Regions from separate parts of the Telluria mixta genome, predicted to be linked through region 3. Evidence: riboswitches for the same ligand, from Rfam matches in the RefSeq annotation. Region 3 holds a riboswitch; each other region holds the start of a gene.
What was found. Region 3 has a riboswitch for cobalamin ahead of P0M04_RS00635 (TonB-dependent receptor). Riboswitches for the same ligand answer to the same signal wherever they lie in the genome.

Region 1: another riboswitch for cobalamin. It lies ahead of P0M04_RS05035 (TonB-dependent receptor domain-containing protein); the one in region 3 lies ahead of P0M04_RS00635 (TonB-dependent receptor).
Region 2: another riboswitch for cobalamin. It lies ahead of P0M04_RS31710 (MotA/TolQ/ExbB proton channel family protein); the one in region 3 lies ahead of P0M04_RS00635 (TonB-dependent receptor).

Annotation. Positions count from the first base shown of each region.
Region 1 is NZ_CP119520.1:1,129,528-1,136,565, reverse strand. Features, by position in the region: gene P0M04_RS05040 (FecCD family ABC transporter permease) at 1-860, opposite strand, end outside; gene P0M04_RS05035 (TonB-dependent receptor domain-containing protein) at 880-2,724, opposite strand; cobalamin riboswitch at 2,793-3,027, opposite strand; gene cobC (alpha-ribazole phosphatase family protein) at 3,022-3,549, opposite strand; gene P0M04_RS05025 (adenosylcobinamide-GDP ribazoletransferase) at 3,546-4,328, opposite strand; partial or broken gene cobT (nicotinate-nucleotide--dimethylbenzimidazole phosphoribosyltransferase) at 4,328-5,352, opposite strand; rRNA gene P0M04_RS05015 (16S ribosomal RNA) at 5,828-7,038, shown strand, end outside.
Region 2 is NZ_CP119520.1:7,215,739-7,222,776, reverse strand. Features, by position in the region: gene P0M04_RS31730 (hypothetical protein) at 1-247, shown strand, start outside; partial or broken gene P0M04_RS31725 (GNAT family N-acetyltransferase) at 253-405, shown strand; gene P0M04_RS31720 (FdhF/YdeP family oxidoreductase) at 459-2,801, opposite strand; gene P0M04_RS31715 (aminotransferase-like domain-containing protein) at 2,936-4,345, shown strand; cobalamin riboswitch at 4,350-4,579, shown strand; gene P0M04_RS31710 (MotA/TolQ/ExbB proton channel family protein) at 4,648-5,229, shown strand; gene P0M04_RS31705 (DUF2149 domain-containing protein) at 5,237-5,569, shown strand; gene P0M04_RS31700 (cobaltochelatase subunit CobN) at 5,556-7,038, shown strand, end outside.
Region 3 is NZ_CP119520.1:140,407-147,444, forward strand. Features, by position in the region: gene P0M04_RS00610 (ATP-binding protein) at 1-162, shown strand, start outside; gene P0M04_RS00615 (thiol:disulfide interchange protein DsbA/DsbL) at 167-835, opposite strand; gene P0M04_RS00620 (hypothetical protein) at 888-1,220, opposite strand; gene P0M04_RS00625 (thiol:disulfide interchange protein DsbA/DsbL) at 1,240-1,902, opposite strand; partial or broken gene P0M04_RS00635 (TonB-dependent receptor) at 2,070-4,051, opposite strand; cobalamin riboswitch at 4,122-4,347, opposite strand; gene P0M04_RS00640 (M1 family metallopeptidase) at 4,395-6,533, shown strand; gene P0M04_RS00645 (hypothetical protein) at 6,530-7,038, shown strand, end outside.

The DNA of each region.
Region 1 (7,038 bases), 990 kb from region 3:
CGGTGGTCCGGGCCGAACGCGAACCGGCACGCGTGCGGTACGATCAGGCCGACGAAGCCGATGGCGCCGGCGCTCGTCACCGCGCTCGCTGTCAGCACGGCCGACACAAAGAACAGGCCCTTGCGCACGGTGCCGACGCGCACGCCCAGCGTGGCGGCGGCCTCCGCGTGCAACGCGAGCATGTTCATCGCCCGCGCGTTGCGCAGCGCGTACGCGAGCGCCGCGCCCAGCACGACCCAGGGCAGGATGCGCAGCGGCGCGCCGGCCAGGTCGCCGATCATCCAGAACACCATGCTGCGCAGGCGCCCTTCCGGCGCAATCGACAGCATCAGCGTGACGAGCGCCATGCTGGCCGCCTGCAGGATCGTGCCCGTCAGCAGCAGCATCGACGTACCGCCTTCCGCCGCTACCCCGCTGCGCATGTCGCGCCGCGCCAGCAGGTACAGCAGCAGGGCAACCGTCACCGCGCCGGCCATCGCCGCGCCGTCCACGGTGGCGGCCGCGCACATCATCAGCAGCGCGAACAGCGCGCCGACCGACGCGCCGGCCGAGATGCCGAGCACGTACGGATCGGCGAGTGGATTGCGCAGCAGCGCCTGCATCATGACGCCGGCCAGCGCGAGCGCGCCGCCGGTGACGAAGGCCATCAGCGCGCGGCCGGCGCGCAGCTCGACGAGCGACGCGGCCAGCGATTCCGGCCGGCCGCGCAGCACCTGCGCCACCGCATCCGGCAGCTCGGCCGGCGCGACCGCAATCGATCCGCTCATGCCCGCGACGAGCAGGCTGGCGACCGCCACGCACAGCAGCGTGACGATGATCGGAATGGCGCGCTGGCGCAGTGGCGGTGGTACTGGGTGCATGGCTCGTCGGAACATGGGGTTAGCGAACTCCGTAGCGAATACCTGCGAACCACGTGCGCCCGGCGGTGCCGTAGTTGCGCGCCAGGTCGTAGTGCTTGTCGGCCGCGTTGTCGACGCGGACCAGCAGCGACCAGTCGCGCGTCATGTGCCAGGTAGTGTACAGGTTCAGCAGGCCGTAGCCGCCGAGGCGATTGGCGTTGGCGGCATCGTCGAAGCGGCGGCCGGAGGCCTGCAGTTCGACGCCGGCGTCCACCTGGCCCGCGGTGTAGTCGGCCGCGACGCTGGCGTGGCGGCGCGCGCGGCGGGCCAGCTGCTTCCCGGTCGTCTCGTCGCGCGGATCCTGCAGGTCGGCGCTGGCGCGCAGGTCGAGGTTGCCGAGGCGGGTGCTTGCTGCCAGGGTCAGGCCTTCCAGCAGGGCGTGGTCGACGTTGTAGGCGCAGCTGCCGCTGGGGCGACCCGGGCACGGCGTGACGGACACGATCATGTCGGTCAGGCGGTTGCGGTAGTAGTTCGCCTGCAGGTCGACGCCGGCCACGCGGTACTGCACACCCACCTCCGCGTTGCGGCCCCGTTCCGGCTTGTTCGACGTCAGGCCATAACCCGGGTAGTACAACTCGTTGAACGTGGGGGCGCGGAAGCTCGTACCGTAGCTGGCCGTGGCGCGCAGGTCCTGCGTGAATTCGTAGCCGTAGCCGAGGGCGCCCGTCGTCTTGCCGCCATATTCCGAATGGTCGTTGCGCGCGCTGACGTCGAGCAGGTGGCTGCCGCGGCGCAGGTCGTACGACGCCGCGACGGCATTCGTGATGCGCGTGCGGTTGATGTCCTTGATGGCGCTGGACAGGACTTGTTCCTTGCGGTGGCCCGCCAGCACCTGCAGCGTGTCGCCGGCGATGTCGAACGTGTTCTGCCACGTGAATTCGTCCTGGCGCGTGTTCAGTTGCGAGGTACCGGAAGGCGTCGTGCCAGTGAAGCTGCCCAGCTTGTCTTCCGAGCGCGCCACCTGGACGCTGCTGCGCCAGTTCGGCAGGAAGCGGTCGTTCAGGAACACGCTGTAGCTGTCGAGTTCCTGAAGGTTGTGCGTGTCGAAGTCCGACTTGCCGCTGTCGTATTGCGCGTTCAGGCGGCTCTGCATGAATTGCGCACCGATCTCGTGGCCCTCGGCCAGGCGCAGTGCGATGCGGCCGTTGACGCTGTTGCGCGTGTAGCCGTCGTCGTCGGGGTTGTAGCTCGACGAGCCAGGGCGTGTGGACGAGAAGCCATCCGATTCTTCGTGTGCGCCGGAGAGCGCGTAGGTGACGCTGTGCGCACCGCCCGTCGAGCCGTGCACGCTGGCGTCGTACTGGTTCGTGCCGTACGTGCCGCCGCCCGCGCTGGCGCTGAACATCGGTGCGCCTGCGCTCTTCTTCGTGAAGATCTGCACGACGCCGCCGATGGCATCCGCGCCGTACAGGGAGCTCAGGGGGCCGTAGACGATCTCGATGTGGTCGATGGCCGACAGCGGGATCGCATTCCAGGACGCCGCGCCCGTGGTGGCGGAGCCGATGCGCACGCCGTCGACCAGCACGACGACCTGGTTGCTGTTGGCGCCGCGCAGGAATACGGTAGTGTTGGTACCGCCGCCGCCGTTGCGGGAGATTTCGATGCCGCGCTGGCGGCGCAGCACGTCGGCGACGGAGCCGGCGCCTGCGCGGGCGATGTCGTCGCTCGAGATGACGACGGTGTCGGGAATGACGTCTTCGGCGCGTTGCGGCGTGCGGTTGGCGGTGACGATGACGGTGTCGGGAATGGGATCGGCGTGGGCCGATGCGGCGGCAGCGAATGCGAGCGAAAGCGCGGCCGCCAGCCGGGAAACAGGAAAGGACATGACTTTTTATTGTGTAGACCAACCGGCCGACGTCCCCGTCAGCCAGATGAACAGAAGCGCTGGATGAATCGCGCTTCCACCTTTTGGCCGGTATCCGGGCTGGCGAGTATGGCCGTCCGACCTTCCCATGCGGATGCACAGTGGTATGTGGGGACGGTTGCCGTGCACGCGTGAGAGGCGTGCCGGCACTTGCTTACCGTTGCGGGGGCAGCACACGTTGGCGCTTGTCTGAAGAGCGCTTCGTGTTTCCCGTTTAACTGCGCCCGAGAGACGGGCGCGAGCACCAAAACGCCGACATTATACGCCCAGCACGACCAGCTGGCCGTAGCCGATGCGATGCGGCGTCTGCGCCGCGTTCAGTGCCGCCTGTTCCAGCGGTGCGCCGCCATGCAGCGCCGCCAGCAGGCGGATCGTGCCGGCGTGGCAGACGATGAGCGCGGACGGTGTGCGCAAATCGGCGACGAACGCTTGCACGCGGCGGGCCACGTCGAGCACGTTTTCGGCGCCGCCGGGGCGGTAGTGGAGCAGGTCGGCGGTCCAGGCGTCGACGTCGGCGCGCGGGATGTCCGACCAGGGGCGCAACTCCCACGCGCCGAAATTCATTTCGGCCAAACGCGCATCGAGCGTCACGCGGCCCGGGGCCAGGTGTGCGGCCAGCAGGGCACAGCGTTGCAGCGGGCTGGCGTAGACGGGCAGGCCGCTCGGTACGGCGAGTCCGGCATGCACGCGTGCGAGTTCGCTGTCGGTGACCGGGACGTCGCTGGCGCCGTAGCACAGGCCCGGCGCCACGTCCGGCTGCGGATGGCGTACCAGGTACAGCGTCATGCGTTCCAGGCACCGTGGCCCAGCGTGGCCAGCACGGCGATATAGATGAGCGCTTCGGCCAGCTGCTGCACGGCGCCGAGGCAGTCGCCCGTGTAGCCGCCGAGGCGCCGGACGAATAAACGGCCGAGCCACAGCGCGGCGAGTGCCGCTGCGATCATCGCGGCCAGTATGGCGGCCGGTGTCATCGCATCGGTGGCCAACATATACGCTGCGGGGAGCAGGCAGGTCAGCGCCGCGATCGCGAATTCCGCGTTCGTCATCTGCTGCGCCAGCGGCTTGGCCTTGCCTTCGCCGCGGACATAGTCCAGCTTCCAGATCAGCGCCGTCGCGGCGAGACGAGAGAGCGGATGCGCGACGAACAGCGCGACCACGGCCACGCGCGGCGGCAGCATCGCCAGCGCGGACAGCTTGGTCGCCAGCATGCACACGATACCGATCGCGCCATACGCACCGACGCGCGAATCCTTCATGATCTCCAGCGCCCGTTCCTTCGTCATGCCGCCACCGAGGCCGTCGCACGTGTCGGCGAAGCCGTCCTCGTGGAAAGCGCCCGTAATATAGATCGACGCAGCCGTCGACAGCACGGCCGCCACGGGCGCGGGCAGCACGAGCGCGGCCGCGTAGTACACACCGGCTGCGATGGCCGCGACGACGACGCCGACGAGCGGGAAGTAGCGCGACGCGTGCTGCAGCCACGCGGCCTCGAAGCCGACCCACGCCGGGATCGGCAGCCGCGTGAAGAACTGCAGGGCGATGAAGAACAGGCGGACTTGATGCATCAGGCGGATTTTTCGTTGACGCTGGCCGACTCGAAGGTCGCCATTTCGTTCAGGAAGTTCGTAGCTGCATGCAGCAGCGGCAGGGCCAGCGCGGCGCCCGTGCCTTCGCCGAGGCGCAGGTTCAGCTGCAGCAGCGGCTCCGCGCCGAGCGCATCGAGCATGCGGCGGTGGCCGGATTCGTCGGAGCAGTGCGCGAACACGCAGTAATCGAGGATCGCGGGTTCGATGCGCGCCGCGACGAGCAGGGCGCTCGTGACGATGAAGCCGTCGATCAGCAAGACCTTGCGCAGCGCGGCCGCTTTCAGCATGGCGCCGGCCATCATCGCGATCTCGAAGCCGCCGAACGTGGCCAGCACGGCGAGGGGGCGTCGACGCCCGCATGGCGCCCGGCCGCCGCTTCGATCACGCGCTGCTTGCGCAGCACGCCTTCCGGCGACAGCCCGGTGCCGGCGCCGACGCACTCCGCGACGGGAATCCCCGTCAGCTTGTACATCAGGGCTGCTGCCGCCGTCGTATTCCCGATGCCCATCTCGCCGAAGCCGACCACGTTGCCGGGCAGGTCGGCCGCGAGGGCGGCGCCATGTTCCAGCGCGGTCGCGCACTGCGCCTGCGTCATCGCCGGCTCGAGTGCGAAGTTGCGCGTGCCGTTTGCTATCTTGCGGTCGACGAGGCCGGGGCGCGCGCCGAAGTCGTGATTGACGCCCGCATCCACGACGTGCAGGTCGATATTGTTCTGGCGCGCGAACACGTTGATGGCGGCGCCCTGGGCGAGGAAGTTCTCGACCATCTGCCATGTGACGTCCTGCGGGTAGGCGGACACGCCTTCCGCGACGACACCGTGGTCGCCGGCGAACACGAGGATGGCAGGTTTCTCGATCGTGGGCGTGACGGTGTCCTGGATCAGGCCCAGGCGGCTGGCCAGCCGTTCGAGCGCGCCCAGGCTGCCGAGTGGCTTCGTCTTGTTATTAATGGCGGCGGTGAGGGCGGCGGCCAGATCGGGATTCGTCGTGGGGGCGATGCGCATGGGGACTCCATGGGGTGATGAAGCCGGCAAAGATAGCACAGAAGCAATTCGAAAATTCTTACGGTAAGCCCCTTGCATACCCCCGATCCGGTTTGCTATAGTTCGCGTCCTGCTTCGGCAGCGTAAGAAAAGTTCAGCGAAATCAAACAGTTGAGCTAGGTGGTTTGACAACGCCGCTTGCGCTGATGAAAAAGATGAGTTGACGAGTTAAGCGAAACACTGCATAATCTCACTTCTCTGCTGCTGACGAACAAAACGATTCGCAAACGCAGCAAGGCAGTACCGAATACGAAGCTCTTTAACAATAAACAGTCGATAAGTGTGGGCGTTTGATGAAGTGCCAGCAGTCGCGTAAGCGGCTGCTGAATGCTTAAATTATCAAATGTTCACACAAAAGAAATACGTTGCTCAGCAATGAGTAACGGTCAGTATTTTGAGTGAGCGATCTGCTGAGAAATCAGCAAAAACAGGAATTAAACTGAAGAGTTTGATCCTGGCTCAGATTGAACGCTGGCGGCATGCTTTACACATGCAAGTCGAACGGCAGCGCGGGGCAACCTGGCGGCGAGTGGCGAACGGGTGAGTAATATATCGGAACGTACCCAAGAGTGGGGGATAACGTAGCGAAAGTTACGCTAATACCGCATACGATCTATGGATGAAAGTGGGGGATCGCAAGACCTCATGCTCCTGGAGCGGCCGATATCTGATTAGCTAGTTGGTGAGGTAAAGGCTCACCAAGGCGACGATCAGTAGCTGGTCTGAGAGGACGACCAGCCACACTGGGACTGAGACACGGCCCAGACTCCTACGGGAGGCAGCAGTGGGGAATTTTGGACAATGGGCGCAAGCCTGATCCAGCAATGCCGCGTGAGTGAAGAAGGCCTTCGGGTTGTAAAGCTCTTTTGTCAGGGAAGAAACGGCTCCGGCTAATATCTGGGGCTAATGACGGTACCTGAAGAATAAGCACCGGCTAACTACGTGCCAGCAGCCGCGGTAATACGTAGGGTGCAAGCGTTAATCGGAATTACTGGGCGTAAAGCGTGCGCAGGCGGTTTTGTAAGTCTGTCGTGAAAGCCCCGGGCTTAACCTGGGAATTGCGATGGAGACTGCAAGGCTTGAATCTGGCAGAGGGGGGTAGAATTCCACGTGTAGCAGTGAAATGCGTAGAGATGTGGAGGAACACCGATGGCGAAGGCAGCCCCCTGGGTCAAGATTGACGCTCATGCACGAAAGCGTGGGGAGCAAACAGGATTAGATACCCTGGTAGTCCACGCCCTAAACGATGTCTACTAGTTGTCGGGTCTTAATTGACTTGGTAACGCAGCTAACGCGTGAAGTAGACCGCCTGGGGAGTACGGTCGCAAGATTAAAACTCAAAGGAATTGACGGGGACCCGCACAAGCGGTGGATGATGTGGATTAATTCGATGCAACGCGAAAAACCTTACCTACCCTTGACATGTCAGGAACCTCCGAGAGATTGGAGGGTGCCCGAAAGGGAACCTGAACACAGGTGCTGCATGGCTGTCGTCAGCTCGTGTCGTGAGATGTTGGGTTAAGTCCCGCAACGAGCGCAACCCTTGTCATTAGTTGCTACGCAAGAGCACTCTAATGAGACTGCCGGTGACAAACCGGAGGAAGGTGGGGATGACGTCAAGTCCTCATGGCCCTTATGGGTAGGGCT
Region 2 (7,038 bases), 370 kb from region 3:
GACGATCCGCGCTTACCGGGAGGCCGACCGCGCCGCCGTCAACGCCGTCGCGCTGGCCGCGTTCGCGCAATACGCGGGCGATTACGACGATTGGCCCACGTTCAGCGCGGGCATCGGCCGCATGGCCGACCTGGCCGCGGACGGCGACCTGTTCGTGGCGGAGCGCGGCGGCGTCATCGCGGGGCCGTCGTGCACGTGGGACCCGGACGGCCGCGCAGCGCGATCTTTCCGGGCGACTGGTCGGTGATCCGCATGCTGGTCGTGGATCCCGCGGCGCGCGGCGGCGGCATCGGCCGCGCGCTGGTCGCGGCCGCGCTCGAACGGGCCCGGCATGCAGGGGCGCCCGCCATCGGCCTGCACACGAGTCCCATCATGGCGACCGCGCTGCGGCTGTACGAATCCATCGGCTTCGTGCGCGAGCATGACCTGCCCTCGAACCGCGGCGTGCCGTATGCGCGCTACACGTTGCCGGCAGCGGACATTCCTGCGGCGCTCGCACGGCTCGCCGGGTGCAGCAGCACCGGAATCGACTTCGACGTCGGCGTACCGGCGCCCACGGCCACGCTGTCCAGCGGCACGAGCGGATTCGTCTCGGGATAATAGGCGCCGACGCAGCCGCGCGGGATGTCGTATTCGACGAGCAGGAAGCCGTCCGCGCGGCGTTCCACGCCGTCGTCCCACACGCTCGTGATGTCGACCTTGTCGCCCGCCTTCAGGCCCAGCATGGCGAGATCGTCGCGGTGGATGAAGACCACGCGGCGCATGCCGAACACGCCGCGGTAGCGGTCGTCCAGCCCGTAGACGGTCGTGTTGTACTGGTCGTGCGAGCGGGTCGTCATCATGGTCAGCAGGCGCTCGCCGTGGATGGCGCGGGCGCGGTGGATGGCGGTGTCGCGGTCGATCGCGTTGACGACGAACTGGGCCCGCGCGCTCGGCGTCGCCCAGGCGCGCTCGCGCGACGCCACGCGCAGGTGGAAGCCGCCCGGCTTCGCCACGCGCGCGTTGTAGTCGTAAAAGTCGTCGAAAACCTTCTCGATGTCGTCGCGGATCAGCGCATAGTTCGCGGCGCGCGCAAGCCAGTCCACCTTGCCGCTCCCCAGCGTGGCATGCGCCATGCGCGCGACGATGGCGATTTCGGACAGCAGGTTCGGCGACGCCGGACGGTTGATGCCGTACGAGATGTGCACCATGCTCATCGAGTCTTCCACCGTCACGCCCTGCGCCACGCCGTCCTGCAGGTCGATCTCCGTGCGGCCCAGCGTGGGGAGGATCAGCGCGTCGCGGCCGTGCACGAGGTGGCTGCGGTTCAGCTTCGTCGACACCTGCACCGTCAGCGCGCACTGGCGCAGGCCGGCCCACGTCAGCGGGGTGTCGGGCGTGGCGGCCGCGAAGTTGCCGCCCAGGCCGATGAACACGTTCACGCGGCCGTCCACCATGCCCCGGATCGTGGCCACGACGTCGAGCCCGTGGTGGCGCGGCGGAGAGAAGTCGAACACCTGGCCCAGGCGGTCGAGGAAGGCCTGGGTCGGACGTTCCTCGATGCCGACCGTGCGGTCGCCCTGCACGTTGGAGTGCCCGCGCACGGGGCACAGGCCGGCGCCGGGGCGGCCGATCTGCCCGCGCATCATCATCAGGTTGGACAGCATCTGCACGGCCGCCACCGATTGCCGGTGCTGGGTCAGGCCCATGCCCCAGCACGCGATCACGCGGTCGGCGCTCGCGTACAGCCGCGCCAGGCGCTCGATATCGGCGCGCGGCACCCCCGATTCTTCCAGCAGCATGCCCCAGTCCTCGGCGCGCAGGTCGGCCGTGAACGCGTCGAAGCCGGTCGTGTGGGCATCGATGAATGCCATGTCGAGCACGCGCGCGTTTCCTGCGGCGTGGGCGTCGTCGTCCAGTTCCAGCACGCGCTTGGCCACGGCCTTGATGAGGGCGAGGTCGCCGGACAGGCGCGGGCGCACGAACATGGAGCTGATCGGCGTGCTCGCATTGGTGAGCATCTCGGCCGGGCTTTGCGGATCCTGGAAGCGTTCCAGTCCGCGCTCCTTGAGCGGGTTGATCGACACGATGGCGGCGCCCCGTTTCGCGCACTCGCGCAGCAGGCCCATCATGCGCGGGTGATTCGTGGCCGGGTTCTGGCCGAAGATCAGGATGGCGTCGGCCTCGTCGAAATCGTCCAGCGTGACGGTGCCCTTGCCGATGCCGACCGTGCCGGGCAGGCCGCGGCTCGTCGCCTCGTGGCACATGTTGGAACAGTCGGGGAAGTTGTTGGTGCCGACCATGCGCGCGAACAGCTGGTACAGGAATGCCGCCTCGTTGCTGGCGCGGCCGGACGTGTAGAACGCGGCGCGGTCCGGGTCCTCCAGCGCGTTCACATGGCGCGCGATCAGGGCGAAGGCGTCGTCCCACGCGATGGGCACGTACTTGTCGGTGGCGCGGTCGTACACCATCGGGTCGGTCAGGCGGCCGTGCTGTTCCAGTTCGTAGTCGCTCTGCGCCATCAGTTCCGTCACCGTGTGGCGCGCGAAGAATTCGGGCCGGACGCGCTTGGATGTCGCTTCCGCCGCCACGGCCTTGACGCCGTTCTCGCAGAATTCGAACGTGGACGTATGGACGCGGTCGGGCCAGGCGCAGCCGGGGCAGTCGAAGCCGTCCGGCTGGTTCTGCGCGAGCAGCGTCCCGATGCTGTTCCTGCCCACGCGTTCGCGGACCAGGTTCAGCGCCACGTATTTCAGCGCGCCCCAGCCGCCGGCGGGGTTGTGGTACGGGGCGATGCGCCCTGCGGTGTCGTTGTCGGCCATGCTTGCCTCTCTGTTGCGATGGCAACAGTGTCATGGATGCGCGGGCCGCTGTGCGGGTACAGTTGGGCACGCGGAAAAGGAGTACAGTTGGCGGCCCGCTGCCGCAACTGTACCGCTGCGCTATACTCGGCCGCATGAAGCTCTACGAGTCCCTCGCCGCCGAAGTCGAAGGCCAGGTCGCGCGCGGCGTGCTGCTGGAAGGGGAGCGGTTGCCCTCCGTGCGCCAGGCCAGCCTGCGCCGCAAGCTGAGCATCAGCACGGTACTGCGCGCGTACTCCCTGCTGGAGAGCAGGGGCGTCATCGAGAGCCGGCCGCAGTCCGGCTTTTTCGTGCGTGCGCGGCCGCGCGTCACGCCCCGTTCCGCCGAGCCGACGCCGGCCCTGACGTTGTCGTCGGAAGTGGACGTGAGCCGGCTCGTGCTGTCCACCTTGCGCACCATCCGCACACAGGGCGCGGTGCCGCTCGGTTCGCCTTATCCGGACCCCGCCGTCTTCCCCGCCGCGCGCATCAGCCAGTACGCCAACGCGATCGCGCGCCGTCGCCACGTCAGCGTGCTGGACGACCTGCCGCCGGGGAACCCGCAACTGATCCGCCAGATCGCGCGCCGCTACCTGGAACATGGACTCGCCGTCGATCCGTCCGAAATCATCGTCACCGTCGGCGCCACCGAAGCGATCAACCTGTGCCTGCAGGCCGTCGCAAAGCCCGGCGATACCGTCGCCGTCGAGTCGCCGACGTTCTACGCCATGCTGCACGCGATCGAACGGATGGGCATGCGTGCGCTCGAGGTGCCGACGGACGCGCGCACCGGCATCGACGTGGACGCGCTGCGCACCCTCATGGCCGGCCAGCGCGTGGCCGCCGTGATGGTCATGCCGAACTTCCAGAATCCGCTCGGCTTCATCATGCCGGACGAGCGCAAGCGCGAACTCGTGGCACTGCTCGCGGAGCACGGCATCCCCGCCATCGAGAACTGCGTCTACGACGAACTGTATTACGGCGACCGCCACCCGTGCCCCCTCAAGACGTGGGACACGCGCGGCCTCGTGCTGCACTGCGCATCGTTCTCGAAGAGCCTGACGTCGAACTACCGCATCGGCTGGGCGCTGGCGGGACGCTACGCGGCCCAGGTGGAAAAGCTGAAATTCCTGAACACGCTGAGCACGCCGTCGCTGCCGCAGCTGGCCATCGCCGACTATCTGCAGAACGACGGCTTCGACCGCCACCTGCGCCAGGTGCGCAAGGGGTATGCGCAGCGCGCCCGCATGATGGCGGCCGCCGTGCTGCGCTTCTTCCCGGACGGCACCCGCGTCTCCGAACCGCAGGGTGGCTATGTGCTGTGGGTGGAACTGGCGGGCGGCGTCGACGCGATGCGGCTGTACGCCCGCGCCCTCGAACACGGGATCACGGTCGGCCCCGGCCACATGTTTTCCGCGCGGGGCAGCTGGACGCACTGCATCCGCCTCAACTACAGCTACCCGTGGACGCCGGCGACGGAAGACGCGTTGCGCACGCTGGGCCGGCTCGTTGCCGAGTTGGCGTGAGCGGTTATAATCCGCACCGTCTGGTGCCCGCGCGTGCGTTCGGCACGCGCAGTTAAACGGGAAACACATGGCGGACGTTCCTATGTCCGCCAGGGTGTGCTGCCCCCGCAACGGTAAGCAAGCGCCGTCTTTCGACGGCAGGCCGGTCCTCGAACCACTGTGCGCAGCCGCGCATGGGAAGGTGGGCCGGTCCGCCTTGCCAGCCCGGATACCGGCCAGACAGGTGGCGGACCTTCGTATAGGCCCGCCGTTCCAGTCGCGCCCACGGGGAAGTGGGCGGATTGCCTGTCACCGTCATCATCATGCCTGATCCGTCCTTTGACGGCGCCGTGCGCGCCGTCGAAACCGTGCTGTATTCCGTTTCCTCCGTCCTGTACCTGCCGGTCCTCGTGGCCATCGCCGCGCTGCTGCTGTACATGCTGGCCTGCCTCGGCGCCTTCCTCGGCGAATGGCGCGAGCGCCGGCGTGGCGCGCGCCTGCTCGTCGACGGCGCCCGCGCCGCCATCGACACCTGCCTGCGCGAATCCGCCGCGCCGCTCGACGCGCACCTCGAACGCATCGTGCAGAGCGCCGAGGGCGCCGGCCTGCGCCGCCTGGACGCCGTGCGCTTCGTCGTGCGCGTCGGCCCCGCGCTGGGCCTGATGGGCACCCTGATCCCGATGGGCATCGCACTCGCGGGCCTCGCCCACGGCGACCTGCCGCACATGGCGCAGGACATGACGACGGCGTTCACCGCGACGGTCGTCGGTCTCGCGTGCAGCGTGCTCGCCTACGTGCTGGCGCTCGTGCGCGAGCACTGGCTGCGCGCCGACATGCTGGACGTTGCCTTCGCGGCCGAGCAGGCGCTCGCCGACGTGCCCCGTGTGCACGCCATCCGCGCGTGAGGCGACCATGCGCTATCTGAAACAACGCCGCGGCCAGTATGCAGCGCACGGCGAGGATCCGCTCGCCGGTGTCGCCAACCTGTTCGACGCCAGCATCGTGTTCATCGTCGCGATGATGCTCGCGCTGTTCTCGGCCTGGAACATGCTCGACCTGCTCGACCCGTCGTCCGAAGTCACGATTGCCAAGAAGGGATCGGATGGCAAGGTCGAAGTCATGACGAAGAAGGGCGCCGAGATCAAGGTCACGCGCGTGTCCGACAAGCCGCTGTCCGGCGCCGGCAAGCGCCTCGGCACCGCGTACCAGCTGCCGGACGGGAAGGTCGTGTATGTGCCCGAATAAGTTCATCCGCCTGCTTTTCCTGCTGGCCGCGCTGACGTTGGGGCAGATCGCCCAAGCCGCCCCGCGCACGCTGGCCCTGCTGCTGGGCGACGTCGAATCGCGTCCCGCCGTGCTGGCCGTCCGTGCGCTGAAAGCCGAACTTACCGCGGCCGACGTGGCCGTGCGCATCGTCCCGGCCAGCGGCATGACCCCGGCCGACCACGCCGCGCTGGCCGGCGCCGATGTCGCCGTCGTCAACGTCAAGGGCAGCCAGTTGCTGCAACTGGTCGCGCCCGACCTGGACGCGCTGCTGCGCCGCGCGCGGCCCGTGTACGCGGTCGGGGCGCAGCCGGACGACGCCCAGCGTGACCTGGGCATTCGTGCGGACCCCGCGATTCTTGCGTTCCACCGCGAAGGCGGCATCGAGAACATGGAAGGCCTGCTGCGGCGCGTGCTGGTCGCCGGCTTCGGCGCCCGCGTCGACGTGCCGCTGCTCCGCACGATGCCGGAAGCCGGCCTGTACGACGTCGACGCGCGCCGCGGCGCGGCCACCTTCGACGACTACGTCGCCCACTACGCGCACCACCGGCCCGGCGCGCCGTGGATCGGCGTGATGTTCTACCGCGCGAGCCTCGTCGCGGGCCAGACCCTGCCGCTGGCCGCCATCGTGCACGCGCTGGAGGGCGCGGGCTACAACGTGCTGCCCGCGTACGGCTACCCGTACGACGTGCCGTTGAAGCTGTTCCTCGATGCGGACGGCAAGAGCCGCATCGACCTGCTCGTGGCGCTCGGCATGAAGGTCGGCGGCACGGCGGCGACGGGCGCGCTGCTGGACCGGATCGGTGTCCCCGCCATCAACGCCATCACCCTGAGTCAGCACGGCGTGGCGCAATGGGAAGATTCGAAGGTGGGACTGGACCTGATGGAGCGCACGTGGCAGATGGCGGGTGCGGAGGTCGCGGGGCTCGTGCAGCCGACCGTCGTCGCGAGCCGCGAAAAGGTCGTCGATGCGGCGACGGGACTCGCGTACGTGGAAGAACAGCCAATTCCCGAGCGGGTGGCGCGCCTGCGCGCCCGCGTGGACGCCTGGCTCGCGCTGCGGCGCACGCCCAACGTGGACAAGCACGTGGCCATCGTCTACTTCAATTATCCGCACGGATCCGAGACGATCGGCGCGGCCTACCTGAACGTGCTGCCGGACAGCCTGTGGCAGATCACCGAGCGCCTGCGCGCCGTCGGCTACGCGAGCGGCAACCGCTATCCCGCCACGCCGGCGGCGCTGCAGCGCGAGGTCCAGCAGTGGGGCAACTATCCCGGGAAGACGGGGGCCGACTACCTGGCCGGCCTCGCGCGGCTGGCGTCCAGCGGCGAAGCGCTGCTCGTCCCGCTGGCCGACTACCGGCGCTGGTACGAGGCGCTGCCCGCGAAGCTGCGCGCGGCCGTTGAGGGGGCGTGGGGCGCTCCGGAGAAATCGCCCGTGCTGTGGAAGG
Region 3 (7,038 bases):
CTCGACCGCAGCCGCGACCGCGCCACCGGCGGCTTCGGCCTCGGCCTGTCGATCGCGCACAAGGCGATCTCCCTGCATGGCGGCCATCTGAAAGTCGAGCAATCGGCGCTGGGCGGCGCCCGCTTCGTCATCAGCCTGCCGGACGGCGTGCTGTCGGCCTGAATCGCTATTGACCTTTTGCGGCCTTGTCGACGAGCTTGTCCGCCACGTGCAGCGTGGCCTTGAACACGTCTGCGCGATCGGCGCCTTCCATCTGGCGGGACAGCAGGCCTGGGTTCGTCAGGAAGCGGCCGCCGACGATGAGCGTGGGCGCGGAGTCGACCTGGTAGCTTGCCGCGATCCGTTCAAGCTGGCGCAGGCGTGTCGTCACGCCGAACGAATTCCACGCCTCCAGGAAGGCCGCGCGGTCGATGCCGTTCTTCGCCGCCCAATCGATGATGACGTCGTCCTTGTTCAGTCGAATATGATCAACGTGCACCGCCTTGAACACTTTCTCGTGCATGTCCCCGAGCCGGTCCAGCGCCTCGAGCGTCAGGAACAGGTGCGCTTCCGGATCGGCCTGTCCCGTCGACGGGTAATGGATGCGGCGCACCGTGATGCGGTCGCCTTCCTTCCTGACCCACTCCTCCAGTAACGGTTCCAGTGCATTGCACACCGGGCAGTGGTACATGAAGAATTCGATGACCTCGACCTTGTTGCCGTTCGCCTGCACGGGCTGCGGACGGGCGAGCGTAGCGTAATCGACGCCATTCTGCGGAACGGCGGGCGATGCACCGGCGAGAGACACCGACAGGGACAGCAGCAGGCCGAGGCCGGCGGCACGCAGGAAAAGCATGGGCAATCCTTCAGGTCGTGGAAAACCTGAAGGTTACCATTTCCTTAAGGAATTATCGACGGCCGACCGGCGCCGGGCGCTCCGGCTTCACGTGGCGCATGCCGTACCACAGGTGTTCCCACCAGTGTTCGCGCGAATGCACGGTCAGGAGGCATTGCCGGTCGACTTCGCCCTTGAACACGGGGTCCTGGCATTGATTCGTCATCAGCGCGTTGCGCTGGTTTTCAGCGTTCACCAGCGCAATGGCGAGCCAGAATGCAAGACCTGCGAGCACGATCACGAGTATCCAGGCCGTGTGGTTCCAGTTACTCGAATCAAACAGATGTTCCTCGTCCGGTTTGGACTTGTCGTACATCTTCAGGATCTTGCCTTCGACATCACTCATTGCGCTGTTTCTCTACCTGTTATTTTGACTTGGCCGCTTTCGCAACCAGGGCGTCCATCACTTGCAGCGTGGCTCCGAACAGGACCGGCTCGTTCTGGGTCTTGACCGAATTGTAGAGCATTGCCGGCGAGGTCTGGTACTTGCCATCGATGATGATGGTCGGCACGCTGTCGACCTTGTAGTCGCTGGTGATCTGCTGCAGGCGACGGAGCTTGGTCGTCACGCCGAACGAGTTCCAGGCTTCCAGGAACTTGTTGCGGTCGATACCGTTCTTCGACACCCAGTCGATGATGGCCGCGTCCGTGTTCAGGCGCAGGCGATCCACGTGCCAGGCCTTGAACACCTTCGGCTGGAATTCCTCGGCCTTGCCCAGCGCTTCCAAGGTCAGGCGCAGGTGCGCTTCCGGATCGTTGGGGCCCGACGACGGCAGGTGCACGCGCTTGAACACGATGTTGTCACCCTGTTTTTTGACCCACTGTTCGAGCTGCGGTTCCAGCGCGTTGCAGTGCGGGCAGTGGTACATGAAGAACTCGATCACCTCGACCTTTTTACCCGTGGCCTGCACCGGTTGCGGCTGAGCGAGCGTCACGTACTCGACACCGCTCTTCGGGTCGGTCGGCGAAGCGAAAGCGGTGCTGGCGGCGAGGACGGTGGCGAGCAGGGCAAAACGCAGGGAACGCATAGTTTTCCTTCTTGGGTTGGTTAAGCGAACGACGCGAGATTACCACTTTTTCGGTCGTCAGCCTTAGCCGGGGCTTATTTCTTGCAATTGGTTACCGTCGTAACCAACACCGGGGTCAGAGCCCGATTTTTGGCAATTTCCCAAAACCGGGCTCTGACCCCGGTTTGTTAGAAGTCGTACCGGGCCGACAGTTTCAGCTGGCGCCCATCGCTTGGGTAGATACCGCCCTTGCACGAGAACGCATTGCTGAAGTAGTGACGGTCCGCCAGGTTCAGCCCCGTCGCGGCGACTTCCCACGCACCCAGCTTGATGCTGTAGCGCGCGTCGAGCGTCGTGTAGGACGGGATGCGTGCGCCGCAGGTATTGCTGAAGTCGCCGCCGTAGCGCTGGCTGTCGACCCATTGCACGCCCACGTCCGCCGACTGGCCATTGCCCGGCACCCACGCCAGGCGCGCCGTCACGACGTTCTTCGGCACGAGCGCCAGTTCGCGGCCAGTGTTCGGGCCGTCCGTGAAGTGGGCGATCACGTGCTGCAGGTGCGCGCTCGCGCGCCAGCCTGCCGCCAGCGCGGCTTCGGCGTCGATCTCGAAGCCCTTGCGTTCGGTCGGATCGAGGTTCGTATTGGCGCCCCAGCCGCCGTTCAGCGTCGGGTCGTAGAAAATCTCGTTGTTCAGGCGATGGCGGAACACGCGCGCCGAAAGCGTGCGGCTGTCGTCGCCCGGCGCATGGCGCAACGTCGTGCCCAGTTCGAGGTCGTGCGACGTCTGCGCCTTCAGGATATCGAGGCTGGACCGGTAGCCGTTCTCGTCGACGTTCGCCACGCGGTAGCTCTGCCCGCCTTCGCATACACCTCGACGAGCGGGTGCACGCGATAGCTTGCCTGCGCCTCCCACGCGTTCTGCGATTGCGAGCGGTCTTCCGGCGCGATGCCACCCACGGCGTCCACGACGCTCTTGTCGAAGTTCTCATGGCGCGCGCCCAGGGCGATGCGGCCGTCGTGGGCCGGGTCGAAGCGCAGCTCGTCGCGCAGGTACACGGCTTTCGACGACTGGCTCGCGTCGGCGCTCGAGAACGAGGCCGTCGTCTTGCGCTTCCAGCGCGTGAAATCCACACCGCCCACCAGTTCGTTGAGCATGCCGCCGACGTCGGACAGCCAGCGGGCGCGCGGCGAGAACTGGTCCTGGCGGCCGTCGTACGCATTGTTCGAGCCGAAGGACAGGTAGTTCGAACGCACGTTGCGCTCGCGGTGCGACAGGTCGGCTGCCAGGTCGACGGCACCCAGGCGGTATTCGGCGAAGGCGTTTGCGCGGTCCGTGTTCAGCGAGCCGAAGTCGTTCGGCGTCGAGGCCTGGCGCGGGTCGGCGTCGAACTGGGCCAGCGACAGCGAACCCGGGAGACGCGAATCCTGGCGCGCGCTCTCGACGTGGATACCGGCGCGGCCGCCCGTGAAGCGGGTCTGCACGTTCAGCGAGGCCGTCGTCTGGTCGAAATCGCTGTTGCGGCGGTAGTTATTGGAGCCCTGGCGCGCGACGGCGATGTCGGCGCTGACGTTGCCCGCCGTCTGCGACAGCTGCGCGCGGACGTCGTGCTCGTGGAACGAGCCACCTTCCGCGAACACGGAACCGTGAAGGCCGCCGTCCACGTTGCGGCGCGTCGTGATCTGGATGACGCCGCCGGTGGCGCCTTCGCCATACAGCACGCTACCGCCGCCGCGGGTGATCTCGATGCGTTCGACCGTGTCGATCGGGATCGTCGACAGCACGGTGTTCGCCAGTTCGTTCTCGTTCAGGCGCACGCCGTCGACCATGATCACCATGTTCTGCGCGCTGTTGGTGCCGAAGCCGCGCAGGTCGAGCGCGAAGTCGGGCGACGAATCCAGGCTCTGGCGGCCGAACACGCCGCCGATCTTGCGGATCGCGCTGTTCACGTCGTTCACGCCGGCGCGGCGGATGTCGTCCTGCGTGATGACGGTGGCGCCGATCGGGCGCAGGGTTTCCACGCTCGGGAAGCGGGAACCGGTGATGACGACGGTCGATGGGTTGCCGTCCTGGGCGCGCACGGCGCTCGTGGAACAGGACAGGACGATGGCACAGGCCAGCGCGAGCGGCTTGATAGCCGGCGCGCCGCGGGTGGAGGCGGCAGTATGCATAGGATGTTCAGTGTTCGTTTGCGCCGGCAAGCGTCCCCGCACGCCGGCGTACACAAAAGCGCGGCATGACGCCGGCTTCCCCTGTCTGGCCGGTCTCCGGGCTCCAAGACGGACCGCCCCACCTTCCTGCGCAAGCACAGTGGTCGTCGGGGCGGCCTGTCGCCATGCGGCGACGCTTGTTTACCGTTGCGGGGGCAGCACACGTTGGCACGCCGCCGGTGGCGACGCCGCTTCGTGTTTCCCGTTTAACTGCACGCGCAGACGCGCATGCGGGCACCAGAACCCCGAGATTATAACCTGTATAGTGTGGGCACAAAAATAACAGCCACGCCAGGGGTCCCGCATGCATCCTCGTTTCAGTGTCCGCTTCGCCCTTGCCGCCGTCCTGCTGCTGGCGGGGGCGGTGTTCGCCGCACCGCAGCTTCCATCGTCACCCGACGGCATCGCCCTGGCCAAGCCCGATGCCGCCGCCGTCCGCATCCCCAGCAGCCCGGATGCGTGGGGCGGCCCGCGCACGGGCCGCGAGCCCACGCTGTCGGACCGCGTCGTCCATTACGACATCGCCGCCACGCTCGACCCGGTCAAGCACACGGTCACGGGCCGCGAGCGGCTCACGTGGCGCAACCGCAGCAACGTCGCCGTCAGGAGCGTCTACCTGCACCTGTACATGAACGCGTTCGAGAGCGCGGGCAGCACGTATTTCACCGAACGGCGCGAGCGCGACGGCACCTTCCGCTCCGGCGTCGACATCAAGGACGCGTGGGGCCACATCGCCCTGCACCGCGTCGCACAAGGCGGCACCAACGTGCCGTGGACCTTCGTCCATCCGGACAACGGCCCGGCGACGGACCGCACCGTCGTGCGCTTCGACCTGCCGCAGGCCGTGGCGCCGGGCGCATCGACGACGCTCGACATCGACTTCGTCACGCAACTGCCGCGCGTCGTCGCGCGCGCCGGGTACTTCGGCACCTTCCACCTCGTCGCGCAGTGGTTCCCCAAGATCGGCGTGCTGGAACTGCCGGGGGAACGGGGCGCGACGACGCCGCGCTGGAACGTGCACGAGTACCACCTGAATTCCGAGTTCTACGCGGACTTCGGCAGCTACGACGTCAAGCTCACCGTCCCGCGCGACTACACCGTGGGCGCGACGGGCGAACCGCATGGCGCTCCAATCGACAAGGACGGGATGCGCACGTGGCGCTTCGTGCAGGGCGACGTCCACGATTTCGCCTGGACAGCGGACAACCAGACCGCGAAACCGCTCGTCGACACATGGTCCGGCCCCGGCAGCCCGACGGTGACGGTGACCGTGCTGTACCCGCCCGAATTCGCGGCCAGCGCGGCGCCCGCGCTGAAGGCGGCCAAGGAATCGCTGACGTATTTCTCGAACACGCTGGGCCCGTACCCATACAAGACGCTGACCATCGTGATCCCGCCCTACAACGCGGAGGAAGCGGCGGGCATGGAATACCCGACGTTCTTCACGGCCGAGGCCTACCGGACCGTCGAACCGCGCACTGTGAACCAGTTCGCCCTCGCCTTCGTCACCATCCACGAATTCGGCCACAGCTATTTCTACGGCCTGCTCGCGTCGAACGAATTCGAGGAACCGCTGCTGGACGAAGGCCTCAACGAATACTGGGACAACCGCATGATGCGCGACCAGGGCCAGCTCGCGTACATCGCGACGCCGCTGCTGGCAAGGCTCGGCTTCGCGCCCGGCTATCCGACCTTCGACGCCGAACGCACGGCCACGCCGCGCCATGACCCGGCCGACCCGCCCGGCGCCAACGCGTGGCATCGCCTGCAGGACATCGGCCCCGTCTACACGCGCACGGCGATCCTGATGCGCGACCTGGAAGCGCGCATCGGCCGCGCGCCGATGGAGCGCGCGTTCAAGGAATACTACCGGCGCTGGAAGTTCCGCCACCCGAGCACCGCCGACCTGCGCGAGACGCTGGCCGAGGTGACGGGCCAGCGCGCCGTCATCGAGGACGCGTTCGACCGCCAGGTCTACGCTGTGTCCCGCGTCGACGACAGCATCGCCGACCTCACGAGCACGGAGCTGGTGCCACTCCCCGGCGCGCACGAGAGCCAGGGCGCCGTCGACAGGCGCATCGACGCCGCGCGCGCGGCATGGCGCAAGACGCATCCGGACGGCACCGGCCCGTACCCGTACCGCACGGACGTGACGGTCCGCCGCCATGGCGCGCCGGTGCCGCAGACGCTCGTCGTGAAGTTCGCCGACGGCAGCACCGAGACCGCGCGCTGGGATGCCGACGAACGCTGGCACAGGTTCACGTGGACGAAGCCGGCGAAGGCCGTCTCCGCCGAACTCGATCCGCAGCGGCTGCACTACCTGGACGTGAACAAGCTCGACGACAGCCGCACGCTCGACCCGGATGCGAGCGCATCGCATCGCTGGGGCCTCGAGTTCGCGGCCGTCGTCAACTACCTCCTTGCCCTGATCGCCACCTTATGACGACCGAAACGATCCTCGAATCCCCGTCACGCGCGCAGCGCGCGGCCGGCCCGCACGGCGTGCAAAACGCGGCACGCGCCGCGCTGCAATGGCGATTGCTGCTGTGGTGGGCCGTGCTCCTGCTGCTGCCGACCGTCGTCGCCGCGCTGCCCATGTGGGAGCTGCTGTCCGCCAGCCTCGATCACTCGGTGTACGCGGCACGTTTGGCGGGACGCCTCGACATGATCGCGTACGCCGACATCCTGCATGCCGCACGCGAACAATACGCGCCGGCGCTGGGCGCGGGCAGCCTCGTCGCGCTGGTGCTGACGTTGCTGCTGTCGCCGCTGCTGGCCGGGATGGCGCTCGCGGCCGCACGCGCACCGCAGCCGCTCGCATCCGGCACGCTGCTGGCCGCCGGCGCGCAGTTTTACCCGCGCATGGCGCGCATGCTCGCGTGGTCGGTCGTGCCGCTAGGGATGGCCGGCATGGTCGGCAGCTCGGCCCACCATCTGGCCGGCCAGGT